2 regions of the Nitrospirillum guaranorum genome follow, and region 1 is predicted to be linked to the other one. Evidence: riboswitches for the same ligand, from Rfam matches in the RefSeq annotation. Region 1 holds a riboswitch; the other holds the start of a gene.
The links. Region 1 has a riboswitch for thiamine pyrophosphate ahead of thiC (phosphomethylpyrimidine synthase ThiC). Riboswitches for the same ligand answer to the same signal wherever they lie in the genome.

Region 1 (10,376 bases):
CGCTTCCTGGCCGGGGCCCTGGTCCACGTCGCCCAGCATTTCCCGGAGGCGGAGCGGCTGGTCTTCATCGACAGCTGGAACCATTGGCGCCAGCGCAGCCAGATCGAACCCACCACCCAGTTCGGCAGCACCGTGCTGGACGAGACCGCCAACGGCATCCGCCAGGGCGGCTACGTCGCCCTGACCCGGGTGGGCGAACCCACCCCTGGCCGCGCGCCCGGGGTGGATTACGACGCCATCGCCGCCCTGTGCCGCCAGATCGAGGAGGAGCTGTCTCATGACAGCGGCCTTTGATCGCACCTGATCAAAGGCCCCTCAGTCGCCGCCGGGCGCCGCCATCCGGCGGCTTGGCTTCCTCGCATTTCAGTCCGCTGGTGCTCCCCAGAATGCTCCGGCGGACGCGGTCGCGTCCTATGGCGGCACGAGTCAAAGCCTCGTGCCGCTGGTGTCATTCCCGCGTGAGAAGCGGCCGGTGAAGAAGTCGAGCAGGCCGAAGGGCGCGCTGTCGCCCAGGCACAGATCCAGGATGTGATGCGCCTGCACGGCCGCCGCCGCGCCGCGCGGAAACATCGCCGCCTCATGGGCGGCCAGGGCCGCCTCGACATCGCCCGGGTGCGCCGCGATGGCCTGCGCCAGCTCGGCACCGTCCAGCATGGCCAGGTTGGCGCCTTCACCGGCCGGCGGGGCCAGGTGGGCGGCGTCGCCCAGCAGCGTGACGCCCGGCACGCGGGGCCACCGGTGGCCGCTGGGCAGGGTGTGCAGGGGGCGCGGCACCGGCGGCGTGTCGCTGTCGGTGATCAGCGCGGTCAGCGCCGGCGCCCAGCCGTCGAACTCGGCCGCGATGCGGGCCTTGGCGGCGGCCGCGTCGCCGAAGTCGACGGCGGCGATCCAGTCGGCCGGCCGCTTCAGGCCGATATAGGCGTGCAGGGTGCCGCCCGGTTCGCGGTGGGCGAAGATGCCCCGGCCCGGCGTCATGGCGAACAGCGCCCCGCCGCCCACGGCCCGCGCCGTCGCCGGGTGGCGCGTGTCGGCGTCGAACAGATAGGTCTCGATGAAGTTCGCCCCGACATAGGCGGGCGTGGCGTCCGACAGCAGCGGCCGAACCTTGGACCAGGCGCCGTCCGCCCCCACCAGCAACCGGGTGGTCGCGGCGGACCCGTCCGTGAAGGTCAGCGTATGCCGGCCGTCGCCCAGCGCCGCCACGCCGGTGAGCTTCCGTCCCCACCGGACGGTCCCCGCCGGCAGGCTGTCCAGCAGCAGGCGCCGCAATTCCCCCCGCAGCACCTCGGGCCGGCCGCCCCTGCCGTCGTCCGGCTGGTCCATCAGCACCGCGCCCTGGGGGTCCAGCACCCGCGACGCCTCCCCGCCGGGATGGATCAGGGCGCGGAACGGGTCGAACAGGCCGGCGGCCTTCAGCGCCAGCTGCCCGTCCCGCTCATGGATGTCCAGCATGCCGCCCTGCGCGCGGGCGCCGGCCGACGCCTCCGCCTCATAGACGATGGCGGGGATGCCGTGGACATGCAGCACGCGGGCGAGGGTAAGGCCGCCCAGGCCGGCGCCGACGATCGTGACGGGTGGCGTCATCATGGGTTCCTTTCAGGGATTGGAACAGCGTTCCATGAATATTAATTGGAACGGCGTTCCATGAATGTCAAGCTGGGACCATGACCAAACGGACCGAGCGGCGCGCGGACGCGCTTTCCAAGGAAAGGATCGTGGCGGCGGCGATCCTCCTCCTCGATGCGGAGGGGGAAGGGGGGCTGACCTTCCGGGCGCTGGCCGCCCGGCTGGCGACGGGCAGCGGGGCGATCTACTGGCATATCGCCGACAAGGGCGACCTGTTGGCGGCGGCCACGGACAGCATCATCACCCAGGCCCTGGCCGGTGTGGCCCTGGACCTGGACCCCCGGCAGGGCATCCGGACCCTGGCGCTGAGGCTGTTCGACGCCATCGACGCGCACCCCTGGGTGGGCGCCCAGGTCTCGCGTGAGCCGTGGCAGCCGGCGATGCTGCGGATATTCGAGGAGATAGGCGGCCGGCTGATGGCGCTGGGCGTGCCGCGGCGCGCCTGGTTCGACGCCTGGTCCGTGCTGGTCAACTACATCTTCGGTGCCGCCGGGCAGAACGCGGCCAACGCCCGCCTGCAGGCGCCCGATACCGACCGGTCGGCCGCCCTGGCCGCCATCGCCGCGCGCTGGGCGCGGCTGGACCCCGTCGACTATCCCTTCCTGCGCCAGCTGGCCGTCCCCCTGCGGGACCATGACGACCGCGACCAGTTCCTGGCCGGCCTCGACCTGATCCTGGCCGGCATCGGGACAGTGCGATAGTTGATCCCCGGGCGAAGGATCACGACGCCGTCGCGGCGGCGGCCCAGGCCTTGGTCGCCTGGCAGGTGTCCATGGCCCGCCGATAGGCGTCGCGGCCGCTGGTGCGGGCGATGTAGGCCCGTTCCGCCGCGGTGAAGGTGTAGCCGCCGGCCCGTTGGGCGAACTCCAGCGCGTAGGTCACGGAAATGTCGGCCGCCGTGAACGTCTCGCCGGCCATATAGGGCGCGCGGGCCAACTGGCGCGTCACCAATCCCAGCCGGCTCTCGAACACCTCCAGCGCCTTGAGGGCGCCCCAGTTCCGGCGCTCGGCCTCGGGCGCCAAGTTGCGGCTGACGACGACGAAGTACATCGAGGCGGCAAGGCCGGCTTCGCCCAGGTGCAGGAATTGCTGATAGCCGGGGAAGGCAGGATCATGCGCGGCCGGCGCCAGCGGCGTGGGCCCGTACCGCGCGATCAGATACTCCATGATCGCGATGGACTCGACCAGGGTGGCCTCGCCGTCCTGAAGGGCGGGGATGAAGCCGGCCGGGTTGATGGCCAGGTAGTCCGGATCATTCTCGACGCCGGCGAGCAGATCCACCGGCCTCAGCCGGTAGGGCAGCCCCATTTCCTCCAGCAGCCAGACGACGCGGAATCCCCTTCCTTCGCCGAAGACGGTGATCATCGTCCGCGATCCTCCCTGTCCGAAGCCGTGACCCGCCGCATCAGGGCACGGCCCGGCACAAAGGACAATCCCCGCCGTTTGGCCCCGCCGGCATGGCACCGGCGGGGATTGAACGGACTTCAGGGTACGCGGCTGAGGGGGCGTGCCTCAGGGCGTGTGCCTCAGGGCGTGTGCCTCAGGGCGTGTGCCTCAGGGCGTGTGCCTCAGGGCGTGTGGTAGATCTCCGCCCCTTGCGCCAGGAAGGCCTCCGACATCTCGGCCATGCCCTTCTCCGCCTCGGCGAAGCCACCCTCCACGCCGGCCAGGTCGCGCACCTCCTGGCTGATCTTCATGGAGCAGAACTTCGGCCCGCACATGCTGCAGAAGTGCGCCAGCTTGGCGCCGTCGGCGGGCAGGGTCTGGTCGTGGAACTTCTCCGCCGTTTCCGGGTCCAGCGACAGGTTGAACTGGTCCCGCCAGCGGAACTCGAACCGGGCGCGCGACAGGGCGTCGTCGCGCAGCCGCGCGGCGGGGTGGCCCTTGGCGAGATCCGCCGCATGCGCCGCGATCTTGTAGGTGACGACACCCACCTTCACGTCGTCGCGGTCGGGCAGGCCCAGATGCTCCTTGGGCGTGACATAGCAGAGCATGGCGGTGCCGAACCAGCCGATCTGGGCGGCGCCGATGGCGCTGGTGATGTGGTCGTAGCCCGGCGCGATGTCGGTGGTCAGGGGCCCCAGCGTGTAGAACGGCGCCTCGCCGCACCACTTCAGCTGCAGGTCCATGTTCTCCTTGATCTTGTGCATGGGCACATGGCCCGGGCCCTCGATCATCACCTGCACGTCGTGCTTCCAGGCGATCTGCGTCAGCTCGCCCAGGGTCTTCAGCTCGGCGAACTGGGCGGCGTCGTTGGCGTCGGCGATGCTGCCGGGCCGCAGGCCGTCGCCCAGGGAGAAGGCCACATCATAGGCCTTCATGATCTGGCAGATTTCCTCAAAGCGGGTGTAGAGGAAATTCTCCTTGTGATGCGCCAGGCACCACTTGGCCATGATGGACCCGCCGCGCGAGACGATGCCGGTCACGCGCTTGGCCGTCAGGGGGATGTGGGCCAGGCGCACGCCGGCATGGATGGTGAAGTAGTCCACGCCCTGTTCGCACTGCTCCACCAGGGTGTCGCGGAACACCTCCCACGTCAGGTCCTCGGCCTTGCCGTTCACCTTCTCCAGCGCCTGGTAGATGGGCACGGTGCCGATGGGCACGGGGCTGTTGCGGATGATCCATTCGCGGATGGTGTGGATGTTGCGGCCGGTGGACAGGTCCATGACCGTGTCGGCACCCCAGCGGATGGCCCACACCAGCTTGTCCACCTCTTCCGCCACCGATGAGGTGACGGCGGAATTGCCGATGTTGGCGTTGATCTTGACCAGGAAGTTGCGGCCGATGGCCATCGGCTCCGATTCCGGGTGGTTGATGTTGTTGGGGATGATGGCGCGGCCGCGCGCGATCTCATCCCGCACGAACTCCGGGGTCACGAAGTCCGGGATGGCGGCGCCGAAGCTCTCACCGTCGCGCTCCAGCTGTTCCTTCAGCGCCTGGCGGCCCAGGTTCTCGCGGATGGCGACGTATTCCATCTCCGGCGTCACGATGCCGGCGCGGGCGTAGGCCAGCTGGGTGACGGCCTTCCCCCCTTTGGCGCGCAGGGGCAGGCGGCCGGCGCGGTCGAACACCGGCACGGGGCTGCTCTCACCCTCCTTCAACCCGTTGTCCACCGCCTTGATGGCGCGGCCGTCATAGCGTTCCACATCGCCCCGGGCCTCGACCCAGGTGCTGCGCAGCTCGGCCAGGCCCTGGCGGATGTCGGTGGTCACGGCCGGGTCGGTGTAGGGGCCGGACGGGTCGTAGACGCGCACCGGCGGCTCATTGGCGCTGGGCGACAGGTCGATCTCGCGCATGGCCACGCGCAGGTCGGGGTGCAGGGTGCCGGGGATGTGGACCTTGCGAGAGGCGGGCAGGGGCCCGGTGGTGACGGCGAAACCGTCGCTTCCCGGAATCGCGGCCGGGGTCAGGGTATCGGGCATAGGGTCGTGCTCCTCCGTAGTCCGGCGCCCTTGGCTCTCTGGCCGCTGATGCGTCCGGCACGTCACATGTCGCCAACCCGGGGCAACGGCGATGGGGAGGGGGAAGGCGGCCGCTGCGGTCGCGGCCTACAGGGCGGATGCGCGTGTGCCCCCAATGACGGGTAATACGCGAAGGCCCCTGTTCCCATCCCTACGCCGGTACGATCCGGATCAGGTTCAAAGGGTCCCCGCGTCTCTCCGCGGATCTCAGCGCCCTCCGGCGCACCCCTGGAACGAAGGCCGCACTGTGCGCGCCCGAGGGCACGGGTGTCAATGGGCGGGAAAATGGGGAGGTGGGGGAATGGTTGGGCGTCGGTCAACCCCGCCGCTTGGCGGTGATGATGGCGCCTTTGGTAAAGCTGTATCCCCAGTCGGTGTGGCCGGTTGAATGAACGTCATGACCATGGCCGGCGATGGTGATGGGCGTGACTTGGACAACCTCATACCCGTCGGCGTCCAGGTCATTCATGATTTTGTTCATGGACCCGCACAGGCCGACATAGTCGGCGACGTAGGACGATATCTCGCCCGTTGGGACATCGATGACGCGATCCTCGAAGATCGGTTTGACGACATCTTCGAATTCGCTGCTGAGGAGGTGCTTTCGGACCTTCTCAACCGTTTCCCCGGTTTTCACCGGCCGGATGACACGCTCCGTCACTGCCGCTTGCTCGGCAATGACGGGAAGATTGATGTATTTGGGTCGATCCACCGCGCGCCTCACCCGATTTCTTCTGGTTGAAAGAACCATAGCGCGCAAGCCGGTGAAGGCAAAGTCGATTGACGGTCGCTCCTCAGGACTTGGCCGGGGGTGGCCCCACCGTCACCGCCGGCACCCCCACCCGCACCTGGTTGATGGTGTAGGCCGCCACCGGGACCAGGGTGCCGCCTTCGCGCCGCCAGGCGCCCAGGATGATGGGGCCGGGGCGCCAGTTCAGCATGCCGGGCGACAGGCGCAGGATCAGGGGGCCGCCGGGGCTGTGCCACTCCAGCAGGGGCGCCTCCTCCTCGAAGTTGGGCAGGCCGGTGTAGGTCCAGCCCTTGACGCTGGGGATGGCCAGGAAGGCGGGCGTGAACGGGCCGGTGTAAGGGGCCAGGCCCTCCAGGGCGGGATAGTCGGGGCGGCCCGGCGGATGGTCGGCGCTGATGGACCACGGGCTGGCGGCCAGGGCGGTGGCCCAGCGCGGGGCCGCCTCGGTCAGCGCCTTGCAGGTGGCGGCGTCGGCGGCGCAGCGACCGTCGCCCAGGCGGAACTCGGTCTGGTAGGTCGCCTCGACGCGGCAGGCCGCGACCCAGCGGTCGCGGTGCACTTGGTGGATGCGGATCTCGGCCCGGGTGGGAAGCGCCATGGGCCGGCTGGGACCGGAATCCTGGGCGAAGAAGACCGGGACGCCGGTGGCATCCAGGCCAAAGCCGGCGCTTTCCGACCAGCAATAGGCGGGCTTGCCCACCGGCCGGGCCTCGGGCGGCGGCAGGGCGGGGCCGCCGTTGCCAGCCGTGTCCAGCCAATGGACGCTGAAGCTGGTGCAGGCGGCGGCGTCGTCCAGCGTCGTCACCGCCACATGGGCGCGGCCGAAGGGCACCACGGCCATCTGGTCGCCGGCGTCCTGCGTCGCCTCCGGCGGCAGGCGGTCGCGCCATGCCTGGGTCAGTTCCTGTTCCGGCGCCGGGGTCAGCAGGCCGGCGCCGATGAGCTGCTCGTCCAGGTCGCCCACGGGCGGGCCGCCATCCAGGCCCCGCGCGGCGGCCAGGGTGGTGGCGGCGCGCGCGCAGAAGGGCTGGTCCGGCTTGGCCGCCTGCACGGCCAGGGCGGCGCGCCGCAAGGGCAGGGCGCGGACCAGGCAGGTGCGCGCCCGCTCGTCATCCGCCGGGGCCAGGTCGCCGCACAGCCGGTCGCGCGTCGCCAGCCAGCGCGCCTGTTCGGCGATCACCAGGGCGGCATGCGCGCCCGCCTTGGCCACGGCCTGCCGGTACAGGCGCGCGATCTCGGCATCCTCGGCCCGCAAGGCCGGGTTGGCGCAGATCATGCGGTCCGTCCGCCGGGGCAGGGCGGCACAGTCGGCCTGGGACGCCGCCGCCCGCGTGGCGGCGGCGGAGCCTAAGACGGGGATCAACAGAAGGGCGGCGACGATGCCATGGGGGCGTAACCGCAAGGACGGTCAGCCGGGGTTCTTCTTGTAGGCGTCGATGACGCCGTTCCATTCCTCGATCACGCCCTTGTGCTCGGTCATGGCGTCGGTCTTGGCCTTGTCCAGGCACTTCAGGTAGGCGGTCATCTTGGTGGTGTAGTCGGCCACCTTCTTCTCCGCCGCCTCCATCTCCGGGCCCTTGGACTTCTTGCCGGGGGGCAGCTTGGGGCGGTCGGGCCGGGTGCAGGCGGAGTCCGCCGCCGCCGGCAGGGCGGTGGCGACGACGGGGGCGGCGGCCATTAGGGCCGCCAGCGCCAGGGTGATGCGGCGGGTCATGTCGATATATTGATCAATGTTGACGATTAGTCGGCGGATGGAATCACGCTCAGCCGCGCGCCAGGCTTTCCAGGGCGCCGGCGTAGGGGCTCAGATCATAGCCCTGGCGGCCGGCGGCCTCGATGATCTCGGTCACCGGCGTGCCGTTGGCGGCGGCGCCCAGCGACCACAGGATGGTGCTGCGCGTGCCGGACCGGCAGTGCGCCAGCACGGGGCCCGGCAGCTTGGCCAGGGCCTCGGCGAAGGCGGCGGCCGTCTGCGGCCCCAGGTTGGACTGGTTCACCGGCAGGTAGACGTAGTCCAGGCCGGCCTCCTTGGCCAGCTCGGCACCCCGGGCGGAGGTCAGCTGCCCCGGCTCTTCCCCGTCGGGGCGGTTGTTGATGATGGTGCGGAAGCCCAGCGCCTTGGCCTGGGCGAAATCCGCCTCCTCGATCTGCGGGGCGACGCTGAGGCTGTCGGTCAGGGGGCGGGGGGTCAGCATGGGCTCGTGGCTCCGGAAAGCGGACGGGAACGGGTGAAGAAACTACCCCCATTCCCCCGCCCGGTTCCAGCATGCGTTACATCTTTCACAGGCCGGCGCGGGTTTCACAGGCCGGCGACCGCCGGCTCGGGCCGGCCAGGCCCGTGAGGCCAGCGGGCGGATGCCCGCGCCCGCCGCCTGAGGGAACTGGAAGATTCAGCGCGTTAGCGCTGATCCTTCACCACCTCGCCGCCCTTGATCACCACGGGGATGTGTTCCAGCAGGGTGACGTCGGCCAGCGGGTCGCCCTTCACCGCCACCAGGTCGCCATAGCGGCCCACGGCCACGGCGCCGATGTCCTTGTCGGTGCCCATGGCTTCGGCGGCGTTGCGGGTGGCGGCGCGGATTGCCTCCAGCGGGGTCATGCCCCACTGCACCATCTTGGCGAACTGCTTGCCGTTGTCGCCGTGCGGGTAGACGCCGGCGTCGGTGCTGTAGATCATCTTGGCGCCGGCCTTCACCGCCTTGGCGAAGTTTTCGCGCTGCACCCGGCCGATCTTGCGCTCCTTCTCCAGGCTTTCCGGCAGCATGCCGACCTTGGCGCCCTCCGCCAGGATGTAGTCGTCGTTGTAGATGTCCATGCCCAGCCAGGTGCCGCGCTTCTTGGCCATCTCGATGCCCTCGTCATCGATCAGGCTGGCATGCTCGATGGTGTCGATGCCGGCGCGGATGGCGGCCTTGATGCCGTCGGTGCCATGGGCGTGGGCGGCCACCTTCATGCCCAGGGCGTGGGCCTCCTTGGCGATGGCGTCCAGCTCCTCCTGCGACAGCTGCTGCGCGCCGGGGCTGTCGCCCTTGGACAGCACGCCGCCGGTGGCGCAGACCTTCACCAGGTCGGCGCCGAACTTCTTCACCCAGCGCACCTTCTGCACCATGCCCCAGGGGCTGTCGGCCACGCCCTCGCCCACGCGGCCATAGTCGGCGGGCAGCAGGTTCTCGTCGCAATGGCCGCCGGTGGCGCCCAGCAGGGGACCGGAGACCTTCATGCGGGGGCCGGGCACCAGGCCGCTGTCGATGGCGTTGCGCAGGGCCACGTCGGTGAAGGCGTCGGCGCCCACGTTGCGCACGGCGGTGAAGCCGGCCATCAGCGTGACCTTGGCGTTGGCGACACCGGCGATGGCCTTGTCGGCGGTGGTGACGCCCAGCGATTCATAGCCGTTCCAGGTGGGCTGGCTGGTCATGTGGGTGTGCATGTCGATCAGGCCGGGCAGCAGGGTCAGGCCCGGCAGCGCCACCGTGCGGGCGTCGGCCGGCGCGGTCACTGCCCCTTGCGTGCCCACCGCCGTGATGCGGCCGTCGACGATCAGCACGGCCGGCCGGTCCACCACCTTGCCGGCCAGCACATCCACCAGATGGTCGGCCGTCACCAGCACGGTGTCGGCCTGGGCGGTCCCCGCCACCAGCAGGGCGCCCAGGCTGAGGCCGGCCAGCAGGCGGCGGGCCAGGGAGGCCAGCGGGGGGATGGATGCGGTTACGTGACTGGACATGGTGCGGGGCCCCCGTTCTTTGGATTTTGCATACAGCGTTGGCGGGGAAGGTGCCCATGCCGCCCGGCCGCGTCAACGTGACAATCATGGGTGCCGCGTCCCGGCGGGCGGCGCCGAAGCTGACGAAATCCTCGCATTAAAAAAATGTCAGGAAGCGGCGACAGGTTGCCGACGTCCGCGCGTGCAAGGGATCGTGGCGTTTAAAACGACCACCCGGCAAAGCCCGGCGCCAAAGGCGCGGGCTCACCTTCCTCCTCCCAAATTGGGGTTCCATATCCGTCCGGATGCCGTCCCAGGCGACCCGGGCGCGACGGGGCATTCCACCGACCGGCCAGTGGCGAGAGGGCCGGGCGGGTGGTGCCCTGGGGCGCCGGGGATCAGTCGCGATGGGGTTCGGGGACCTGCCGCCGCCCTCGGGCGGGTGGGATCTGATCCGTGTCGCTGTTGGCGGCGGCGGACGATGGCGGTTGGGCGGGTGCCGCCCCGGAAGACCCAAAAAAAACGGACGCGGACGCGCCCCGGGCCGATGCCGGGGCGGGCGGCGTCCAGTCCTTGAGCGCGGCGCCCATGAGCGTCCGCTCCACCCGTTCCAGCATGCCGGGCGGCGGCTCCAGCTCCGGCGCGTCGGCGGCGATCATCGCCTCAAGCCGGCGCATCTCGCGCACGCGCGCCCTGGCCTGGGGGGATGCCCGCAGCAAGGCCGTGACGGCCCGCTGGTGCTCGACCGGCCAAGCGCGAAGCTGGGCCCCGTACTGGCACAGCAGGTCGTCGAGTTCCTCAGGCGTCATCAAAAGCATCCCGGGGCCGTATGGCGGTC
Region 2 (10,376 bases), on a different contig from region 1:
GCCCGTGAAGAATGGCCCTGACCGGTTCAATTTGAGCTGATCAGGGTCATTTCGTTTTGGATTTGGAGAGCGCAGAGCAGGGCACGCCAAAGGTCCTTGAACCACCTGACGAGGAGGTGGAAGTTGAAGCCAGCGGCTGCGAGGACGGCATTGATACGGTCGCCGTGGCGTCCCTTGAGGTAGTTCCGTCCCATGCGGTGCTCGGCCTTGAGGTGGCCGATGATGGGCTCGATGGCGGCGCGGCGCTTCATCTCCCGTTTGATGGCGGTGGTAGTCCTGCGGACCTGGCCTGTGATCCAGACCTTGAACTTGTTGGGATGGTCATGGCCGCGATAGCCCCTGTCGACGTGGACGCGGTCCGGCTCGCGTCCAGTGTTGGCTTTGATGTCGGCGACGGCCTTGGCCAGGGTGTGGCCGTCGAAGGGGTTGGTGTGCAGGGCCTGGGCGTGGAGGACGAAGAGGCCGCCCTTGGGCTTGGTGATGGGGACGGCGACGCTGACCTTGCAGCCGAACTCGTAGGGGGCGCGGGCCTTGCCCTTGCCGATGCATTCGACCTCGGGGGCGTGGAGGGAGTAGACTTTCTGCCCGCGCTGGCGCTGGGTCTGCATGCTGACCTTGATGGCCAGGTCACGTAAGGGGCCGTAGCGGGCCAGGAGGTCTGGGGCCTCGGCGCCTCCCTTGGCGGCGACCTTGCGGTTGATGTCACGGATGAGGCGGCCCAGACGGGTGCGCAGGAACTTTAGTTCCCGGTTGGCGCGCTTGTGTTGGTGGGCGTGGGTGTAGCGGCCGACCATGATGGCGGCCTTCTTGGCCACGCGCAGATAGCTCTGGCGCAGCGTGAGGCCGTTGTCCTTGGCGAAGCCGACCAGCTTCTCGATGGCCTTGTGGGTCAGGCGGGCGTCGGTGGGGTGGGCGACGGCCTTGGGCTGGACGGTGGTGTCCACCGCCACGCGCGCCAAGTCGCGGGTGCTGAGCGCGCCGGTGGCCTGGGCCACCCGCAGGCTCTCCTGGATCAGCGCGGCCAGCCGCTCCTCGCCCAGGCGCTGGCGCCAACGGGACAGCGACGACCGGTCGAAGGGCAGGTCGTGGCGGAAGACCTCCTCGCCGCAGAAGAACTGGAAATAGGGGTTCTCCGCCCAGCGGGCGGTCAGCACCTCATCCGACAGGTTGTGCATGTGCTTCAGGATCAGCAGGCCCGCCATCAGCCGGACCGGCAACGGCGGCTGGCCTGGTCCGCCGCCATAGACCCCACCCAAGCGCTGTTCCAGAAAGCCCCAGTCGATCTTGCCCGACAGCACCACCAGTGGGTGCTTCAGGTCGATGATCTGGTCCAGGGCTGGACGCAGAAGGTCTTTCTGTCGGGTGTCCCGGGGTCGTGACATGGCCTGTTCCCACCGCTGTTCACAGGGGGAATCGAATCACGAAATGGCCCAAAAGGGGATCTCCAAATTGCAAGAAAGCGGAGGCCAAGCCCCCTCTTTCCTGCAAATTCGATTACAGCACTACCAGCCAAACACCATGGTCGGCCAACGGCTTAGAAATCATTCACGGGCGACTGAAATGGGCCGGCTCCTTGCTGGCGATGGGGATCTGCGCGGCCCAGCCCGCCGGGGCAGAACCGACGAGCGGCGTAGTCCACATCACCAGCGTTCGCGTCTACGCGAACGGTACAAACTCCGCAGCCTTCGTCGCCGTAGACTCGACGACCTTCTGCTCCACGGACACCTTTGCAATCAACTTGGGCGATACATATTCAGGTCCGTCCTTGCTGAGCGCTGCCCTGTCAGCTCAGGCCCAAGGCAAGCGCGTGACGCTGGAGGCCGCCAACGGAACCGGTTGTGCCGGCTGGGGGACCAAGCTGCAATCCATCACGATATTGACCAACTAATCGCCCCACGCCGCCAGCAACTGCCGGACCACGGCGCCGGGGTCGCTTGCGCGCATGACCGTGCCCATGACGGCCAGGCCGGCGGCACCGGCCGCGCGGACTTGCGCCGCGTTGGCGGGGGTGATGCCGCCCAGGGCCAGGGCGCCGGGCAGGCGGGACAGCGCCTGGGGGCCCAGGGCGGGACCATAGCCGGGCTTGGACGCGGTCTCGAAAATGGGGCTGAGGGTGGCGTAGTCGGCGCCGCCGAGGCCTTCCTCCGGATGATGGCGCGAGATGCCCACCAGGGCCCGTGGTCCCAGGCGGGCCCGGGCCGCCGCCACATCGCCGCCAGCCCCGAGATGCACGCCGTCGCACAGTACCGCCGCCGTCAGGTCACCATGCACGGTCAGCAGGGCGCCGTGGTGGCGGGCGATGGGTCGCAACTGGCGCACCAAATCCAACCGCTCGCAGGGGGCCAGATCCTTCTCCCGCACGCTGGCCCAACGGCAACCGGCGGCGAAGACCCGGTCCAGCAACCGCGGCAAGGGCATGCTCGCTTGGCGGCGGTCGGTGATGACCAGCAGCGCTGGATATGGCAACGCCACCCTACCCCCCGATCAGCCCCAGCTCGGGGCTGGAGGCCTCGGCCCGGGTGCGCTTCGGAATGCGGCCGGCCAGACGGGCCAGGCGGCCGCCGGCGACGGCGTGGCCCATGGCGGCGGCCATGCGCACCGGGTCGGTGCTCTTGGACACGGCGGTGTTGAGCAGCACGGCGTCGCAGCCCAATTCCATGGCCAGCGCCGCGTCCGAGGCCGTGCCGATGCCCGCGTCCAGGATGACCGGCACCGTGCTGCGCGCGCAGATCATTTCGATGTTGTAAGGATTGAGGATACCCAGGCCTGTGCCGATGGGGGCACCCAGGGGCATGACGGCGGCGCAGCCGACGTCGGCCAGGCGCCGGCAGACGATGGGATCGTCGGTGCAATAGGGCAGGACGGTGAAGCCGTCGTCCACCAGCTCGGCGGCGGCCGTCACCAGCTGTTCCACATCCGGGTACAGCGTCTCACGGTCGCCGATCAGTTCCAGCTTGATCCAGTTGGTATCCAGGGCCTCGCGCGCCAGCTGGGCGGTCAGCACCGCATCCTTCACCGTGGCGCAGCCGGCGGTGTTGGGCAGCAGCCACGCGCGGTCGCGCACCAAGTCCAGGATGCCCTCGGCCCCGCCCTCCATATCCACCCGGCGGATGGAGACGGTGACCACCTCGGCGCCGGACGCCGCCAGGCTGTCCAGGAACACCTGCTGGTTGGGATAGCCCGCGGTTCCGAGGAACAGGCGGGAGGTGAACGCCTTGCCGGCGATGCGGAACAAGTCTTCAGCCACCTTGCAACACCTTCACGATTTCAATGGCGTCGCCATCGGCGACGGCGCGCTCCGCCCAGCGGGCACGGGGCACCACGGTGCCGTTGATGGCCACGGCGATGCCGCGGGAACCCAAATCCAACCCCGCCTCTCCCAGCAGAGCCGGCAGGTCCAGCCCGTCCGCATGGGCGCGGGTCTTGCCGTTCACGGTGATCATGCGCGTGCCCTCAACTCGGTTCCCTGCTGGAAACGCCCAATTCCGAAGGGCGCCAGCAGCGGGTCAACCCGGCCGGTCAGGATGTGGTTGGCCACCAGGTCGGCCGTGCCGGGGGTCAGCAGGATGCCGTTGCGGTGGTGGCCGGTGGCCATGACCAGGCCGGCGACATCCGGCACGGGCCCCAGGATGGGGGCGTCGTCGCGGCTGCCGGGGCGATGCCCCACCCACATCTCTTCGATGGGCAGCTCCTCCACCCCCGGCAGGGCCCGCCACGCGGCCTCCAGCAGGGCCAGCACGCCACCGGCCGTCAGATGGTCGTCCCAGCCCTTGTCCTCGGTGGTGGCGCCCACGATCAGGCGACCGTCCAGCCGGGGCACCAGATAGCATCTGGGCGGCCACACCACATGGCGCAACAGGGGCCGGGCCGGGTCCATGCGCAGGGCCAGCATCTGGCCCTTCACCGGCCGCACCGGCGGCACCGCGCCCTCCGGCAACCCCGCCAGCTGGCGCGACCAGGCGCCGGCGGCCAGCACCACCACGTCGGCGGGCCTCAGCGCGCCGCCCACCACCACGCCGTCGACACGGCCGGCCGTCAGGGACAGGGCCTCCACCGCCGCGCCCTCGTGCAGACGGGCGCCAGCCATCACGGCGGCGGCCTTCAGCGCCAAGGCCAGCTTGCGGTTATCCACCTGGCCGTCATCGGCGCCCAGCACACCGGCGGCGGCGCGCGGGTTCAACCACGGCTCCCGCTCCTTCACCTGGGCGCCGGTCAGCCAGGCGACATTCAGGCCCAGGCCGCGCTGGAACTCGAAGCCGCTGCGCAGCACCTCGACATCGTCGCGGGTCAGGGCCACCTGCACCGTGCCTTCGGTGCGCAGGTCGACGGACAGGCCGCTGCAGGCCTCCAGCTCGGCGGCGAAGGCGGGCCAGCGCCGCTGGCTGTCCAGGGTCAGGGGAAGCAGCGCCTGCTCACCCGGTTCCGTCTCCACGGCGGCGGCCAGCATGCCGGCGGCGGCGTGGGTGGCGCCCCGGCCGGCGGTCCCCCGGTCATAGATGTCGACCGTGCCGCCGGCGGCGGCCAGGCGCCAAGCGATGGACAGGCCGATGCAGCCGGCGCCGATGATGGCCACACGGGGCATCGCCCGGGGATGGACGGACGGTTGGGCGGATGAATGGCCCGAAGGCGGATAATAGGTCACGGTCTCGCGATCTCCCTTCGCCGGCATGATCCGGAGCAGGTTCCATGGGTCTGATCTCAGCCGCGGGCCTGATGGTCAGGCGGGCGGCACCCCAGTCGATGGCGGGAACGATGGCGGACGGGGCGTCCGAATTCAAGGGTCTTGGCGTCATGCCTGGGTGACGGGGCGGCGTTCGGCATCACCCGTTCGCGCGCGCCGATGTCCCGAGCGCCCTACCCCATCAGGGATTTGACAAGTAGGCCGATTGGCTGGACTCTGCGAACCTTAGGGGTCCATCTACCAAGGTCTGCTCATGTTTGCCGCCATCGGCCTGCTCGGCGTGTTCATCTGCGTGTTCGGGTCGTTCATGATCTTCGGCGGCAAGATCGGCATCATCCTTGAGGCCCTGCCCGGTGAGTTCATGACCATCGGCGGCGCGGCCATCTGCGGCTTCATGGTGTCGAACAGCACCCACACCATCAAGCAGGCGCTGGGGGCCGTGAAGCGCATCTTCCCCGGCGCCAAGTTCCACAAGAAGGAATACATGGAGCTGCTGTCGCTGCTCTATCAGATCCTGAAGACGATGAAGACCAAGGGCGTGCTGGCCATTGAGCAGCACATCGAAAAGCCCTTGGAAAGCAACATCTTCAACGCCTACCCCTCGATCATGAAGGACCCGTTCACGGTCAAGTTCATCGCGGATTACCTGCGCATGTTCTCCATCGGCGTGGACAACCCACATGAGCTTGAGGCGCTGATGGAGCAGGAGATCGACAAGGCCAAGCACGAGGACCTGCATTCCAGCCACGCCTTTCAGACCATGGCCGACGCCATGCCCGCCCTGGGCATCGTCGCCGCCGTGCTGGGCGTCATCAAGACCATGGCATCCATCACCGAGCCGCCCGAGGTGCTGGGCAAGCTGATCGGTGGCGCCCTGGTCGGCACCTTCATGGGTATTTTCCTGTCCTACTGCATCATCGCCCCCATCGCCTCGCGGCTGAAGGGCGTGGCGGAGGAGGAAAACCAGTTCTACCACGTCATCCGCGCGGCCATCACGGCGCACCTGGCGGGCTATGCGCCCCAGGTGTCCATCGAGGCGGCGCGAAAAAGGTGCCGACGGAATACATGCCCGACTTCAACGAGTTGGAAGAGGCGCTGTCGGCGATTAGTTAGTGTTCCCAAGCGCCGGGCGCGGCCATCCCGCCGCTTTGCGCGCCCCGAACCCCATCCCAAGGTTTAGGTCAAGGCGGGCACGGCCGTGCCAGAGCTTGGCAGGGCACCCGCAACCCAGCCATGCCGCACCGCAACCCCGATTCGGTCTTAATGCGATTGACCTGGGGCGCCGGAGAGGCCAACTACGGTGCCATGCGAATAGAGCGTCATCCCATCGGCCCGGCATGCATCACGACAGCCGCCCACGCCTGACGCTTTGCCATGGCCGCCTGTTCCTGGGCGGCCATTTTCACGAGGCAGCATCCATCGCGCCTTGCCAACGGCGCCGTCCCCTGGGGAACGGCGACGGGCGGGTGTCGGGCCGCCGAAACAACATAGGAGACGTAATTTGACCGATCAGCCGCTCGCTGGAAAAGCCGTTGCCATCCTCATCGCCAACGGCTTCGAAGAAGTGGAAATGACCGAAGCCCAGCGCGCCCTGCTGCGCGCCGGCGCCGCGCCCAAGATCATCTCGCCCGAGCAGGGTCTGGTGAACGGCTGGCACGGTACGTCCTGGGGCCACTATTTCCCCACGGACAAGCAGATCGGCGAAGTGCTGGCCGCCGACTTCGACCTGCTGGTCCTGCCGGGTGGTGAGCGCAGCGTGGCCAAGCTGGCCGCCAACCCGCACACCCGCCGCATCATCGGCAGCTTCATGGACGCCGGCAAGGGCGTCGCCGCCATCAACCACGGCGTCCAGTTGCTGGCCGTGGCCCAGCGCCTGAAGGGCCGCACCGTGACCGGCAACGAGGCGATCCGCGAGACCGTCGAGGCCGCCGGCGCCACCTGGGTGGCCGAGGAAGGCCAGAACATGAACATCGACCGCCAGCTGCTGACCGCCCGCGGTCCTGAAGAAGTGGTGCCCGAGTTCATCGAGACCATGCTGCGCGTCTTCGCCGACGCCCTCGAGTACCGCCGCCAACTGCAGGCCGAGAAGGCCGCCGCCGCCTAACCAGGCACCGGCATCGGACTGAAAAAAGGGCGCGAGGCATCCGGCTTCGCGCCCTTTTTGCTTAAGCCAACTGACTCAGAAATAGGCCCATTCCGGGCCCGCCTTTGACCGGCGAGATAGTCGGGCCCCAACAGATGTCGAGAATGCGACTATGCCGATGCCAGCTCCCAATAATAATAGGAGCCGCTCCCAGTCTATTTCCGGGAACCATCCAACCAGACAAAATACCGCAGCATGAGTCGCGAAAGCCAAACACATGCAGGCAAGCTGGCTCCTGGTCGCCCTCGGGGGCCATCGGATCCGGAAGATAATGGTGGATAACCAATAGCCACTCACAACCTCAAAGGCACTGGCGAGATACAGTCCAAAGACCCAATCCCGCAGATGCCACTCCTGAGCAGGCACATGGAACGCAAAGAGTAACAGGACAGCCCCAAGCGCTGTTTCCAATAGCCGCTCAGTCAACCAAATAGCAGCCCTTTGCCCCATTGCCTGCATCTCGCCTCACCAAGGGCTGCTACGAGGGCCGCCGGTATTCCATCACTGTCCAGGTGAACAGGCCCAGCAGGACCAGGGCGCCCGCCTGGTGGGTGGCGGCCACGTGCACCGGCACGAACATCAGCAGGGTGCTGATCCCCAGGCTGATCTGCACCAGCACCATGGCGGCCACGGCGATGGCCAGGGCCCGCACGCTGCCCTGCACCCCGGCGCGCAGCGCGCGGAAGGCGTAAGACCATACCACCAGCCCGGTCAGTATGGCCAGCCAGCGGTGGGTGAACTGTACGGCGGCCGTGTTTTCCAGGATGTTCAGCCAGGCGGGGCTAAGGTTCCACATCTCCTCCGGCGCGAAGGTGCCGTTCATCAGCGGCCAGGTGTTGTAAGCCTGGCCGGCGTCCAGCCCGGCGGTGAAGGCGCCCCACACCATGGTGGTGGCGACCAGGGCCATGGCGACGCCGGCGTGGCGGCGCAGGGACGCGCGCGCGCGATGCAGGGTGCCGCTGGCGGCGGGGAACAGCAGCGGCAGGGCCGTGGCCAGCATGGCCACATAGATCAGCACCGCCAGCGACAGGTGGGCCGCCAGGCGGTAGTGGCTGACGTCGGGCCGGTTCACCAGGCCGCTTTTCACCATGTACCAGCCCAAGGCGCCCTGCAGCCCGCCCAGCACGAACAGACCGGCCAGGCGCGGCACCAGGCTGCGCGGCACGCGGCGGGTGGCGAGGAAGAACAGGAAGGGCAGAAGGAAGACGACGCCGATCAGGCGCCCCACCAGCCGGTGGAACCATTCCCAGAAGAAGATGCCCTTGAACTGCGCCAGGTCCATGCCGCTGTGCTTCAGCGCGAATTCCGGCGTGGCCTGGTATTTGGCGAATTCCTCCGCCCAGGCGGCGTCCGACAGGGGCGGCAGGGCGCCCGTCACCGGCTTCCATTCCGTGATCGACAGCCCGCTTTCCGTCAGACGGGTGATGGCGCCGATGACGGCCATGGCGAAGACCAGGCCGGCGCAGACCAGCAGCCAGATGCCGATGGCGCGGTATGGCGCGCGGGTGGCGACCCGGGCGCGGGCGGTGGGGAAGGGCGTGACGGTCACGGCGACAGGTTCCCAGGCGAAGAGGAAGAGGGACTGGGCCTAATTATAGGCTGACCCCGCCGCCCCTTACAAATGCCGGCCGCCGGACGAATTGTCCTTACAAACCCTTGCCGAAGGCCCGCAGCAGGAAGGCCTGGGTCAACGCCACCTCCTTCAGCTTATCGAAACGGCCGGCGGCGCCCGCGTGGCCGGCCCCCATCTCGGTGCGTGACAGCAGGACGTGGTCGTCGGTCTTGAGCGTGCGCAGCTTGGCCGTCCACTTGGCCGGTTCCCAGTAGGTGACGCGCGGATCGCTGAGGCCGGCGGTGATCAGCAGGTGGGGATAGGCCTTGGCCGCCACGTTGTCGTAGGGGCTGTAGGACTTCAGTCGCTGATAGACCTCGGGCTCGTTGGGGTTGCCCCATTCGTCATACTCGATGACCGTCAGGGGCAGGCTGTCGTCCAGCATGGTGTTGACCACGTCGACGAAGGGGACCTGGGCCACGATGGCGCGGAACAGGCCCTCGGGCGCCATGTTGGCCACGGCGCCCATCAGCAGGCCGCCGGCGCTGCCGCCTTCCGCCGAGATGTTGCCGGCCTTGGCGTAGCCTAGGGTTCCCAGGAACTGGGCGGCGTCGATGAAGTCGGTGAAGCTGTTGATCTTCTTCTCCAGCTTTCCGTCCTCATACCAGCCGCGCCCCAGCTCATCCCCGCCGCGGATGTGAGCGATGGCGAAGGCGAAACCCCGGTCCAGCAGACCCAGCCGGTTGGCGGAGAAATAGGGATCGATGCCGTTGCCGTAGGCGCCATAGGCGTAGAGATGCAGGGCGCCCGAGCCGTCCTTGGGGAAGTCGCGGCGGTGAACGATGGACACGGGGATCAGCGTGCCGTCGCGCGCCGGGGCCATCAGGCGGGCGCTGACATACTGGTCGGCGTCATAGCCGCTGGGTATTTCCTGGACCTTGCGGATGGCCAGCGTGCGGTCGTTCAGGTCATAGTCGTAGACCGTCGGCGGCGTCACCAGCGACTGATAGCGCAGGCGCAGCAGACCACCGTCATAGTCGAAGTTGGCACCGGGCCCGACCTCGAACGCCGCATCGGGGAAGGCGATGTCGTGGGCGCCGCCCTGCTTGTCCAGCACCCGCACCACCTGGGCGCCGTCCACCCGGGCATAGACCACCAGCCAGTCGCGGAACGCCATGTGCCCGGTGAGGTAGGTGCGGTCGGCCGGGGCGATGACCTCCACCCAATTTGCCTCGCTGGTATCGGCCAGCGGCGCCTTCACCAGGCGGAAGTTGCGGTGGGTGTCGTTGGTGATGATCCAGGCGATGTCGCCCTGGTCCTCGACATTATACTCATGCCCCTGGCGGCGGGGCAGGACCAGGCGCGGCGCGTCCTCCGGCTGGGCGGCGTCCAGCAGCCGCACCTCGGTCGACACGTTGTTGTGGGCGACGATGCGGATGAACCGGCCGGACAGGGTCAGGTCCAGGCTGACCATCCAGGCGGGATCGGCCTCCTCATAGACCAGCACGTCCTCGGTCAGGGCAGTGCCCAGGCGGTGGCGCCACACGGTTTTGGGCCGCTGGAACTCGTCCTGGCGGATGTAGAACAGGTGCCGGCCATCGGCCGCCCAGGCGACGCCGGGGGTGGCGTCGGCCGCCCCCTCCAGCACGACGGTGCCACTGGCCAAGTCCTTCACCCGCACGCCATAGCGTTCTGAGCCGTCGGTGTCGGCGGTGTAGGCCAGGTAACGGCCGTCGCGCGTCGTCTCGAAATCCGCCACGCGCATGAAGTCGTGCTGCGCCGCCAGGACGTTCACATCCAGCACCACTTCCTCTTCGGACGTGCCGGCGGCCCAGCGCACGAAGACGGGGTAGTTCTGGCCGGCGGCGAAGCGCGACTGGTAGAAATAACCGTCACGGCGGTAGGGCACGCCGGTGTCGTCCTCCTTGATGCGGGCGCGCAGCTCGGCCACCAGGGCGGGACGCAGGTCCCCCTCCCCACCCAGCACCTGCTCGATATAG

Region 2: it holds a riboswitch for thiamine pyrophosphate, as region 1 does, so the genes downstream of both, thiO (glycine oxidase ThiO) here and thiC (phosphomethylpyrimidine synthase ThiC) in region 1, are expected to answer to the same signal.

What each region holds. Positions count from the first base shown of each region.
Region 1 is NZ_JAYEES010000004.1:384,139-394,514, forward strand. Features, by position in the region: gene UAJ10_RS23535 (glycoside hydrolase family 99-like domain-containing protein) at 1-294, shown strand, start outside; gene UAJ10_RS23540 (FAD-dependent oxidoreductase) at 427-1,587, opposite strand; gene UAJ10_RS23545 (TetR/AcrR family transcriptional regulator) at 1,665-2,327, shown strand; gene UAJ10_RS23550 (glutathione S-transferase family protein) at 2,347-2,991, opposite strand; gene thiC (phosphomethylpyrimidine synthase ThiC) at 3,195-5,048, opposite strand; TPP riboswitch at 5,217-5,327, opposite strand; gene UAJ10_RS23560 (hypothetical protein) at 5,404-5,811, opposite strand; gene UAJ10_RS23565 (lysozyme inhibitor LprI family protein) at 5,882-7,240, opposite strand; gene UAJ10_RS23570 (hypothetical protein) at 7,247-7,552, opposite strand; gene UAJ10_RS23575 (protein tyrosine phosphatase family protein) at 7,602-8,033, opposite strand; gene UAJ10_RS23580 (Xaa-Pro dipeptidase) at 8,237-9,559, opposite strand; gene UAJ10_RS23585 (hypothetical protein) at 9,937-10,347, opposite strand; gene UAJ10_RS23590 (sigma-70 family RNA polymerase sigma factor) at 10,337-10,376, opposite strand, start outside.
Region 2 is NZ_JAYEES010000003.1:847,099-857,474, reverse strand. Features, by position in the region: gene UAJ10_RS12915 (IS5 family transposase) at 27-1,382, opposite strand; gene UAJ10_RS12910 (hypothetical protein) at 1,574-1,888, shown strand; gene UAJ10_RS12905 (thiamine phosphate synthase) at 1,885-2,472, opposite strand; gene thiG (thiazole synthase) at 2,474-3,247, opposite strand; gene thiS (sulfur carrier protein ThiS) at 3,240-3,443, opposite strand; gene thiO (glycine oxidase ThiO) at 3,440-4,669, opposite strand; TPP riboswitch at 4,637-4,746, opposite strand; gene motA (flagellar motor stator protein MotA) at 4,935-5,861, shown strand; gene UAJ10_RS12880 (DJ-1/PfpI family protein) at 6,183-6,785, shown strand; gene UAJ10_RS12875 (COX15/CtaA family protein) at 7,303-8,373, opposite strand; gene UAJ10_RS12870 (S9 family peptidase) at 8,471-10,376, opposite strand, start outside.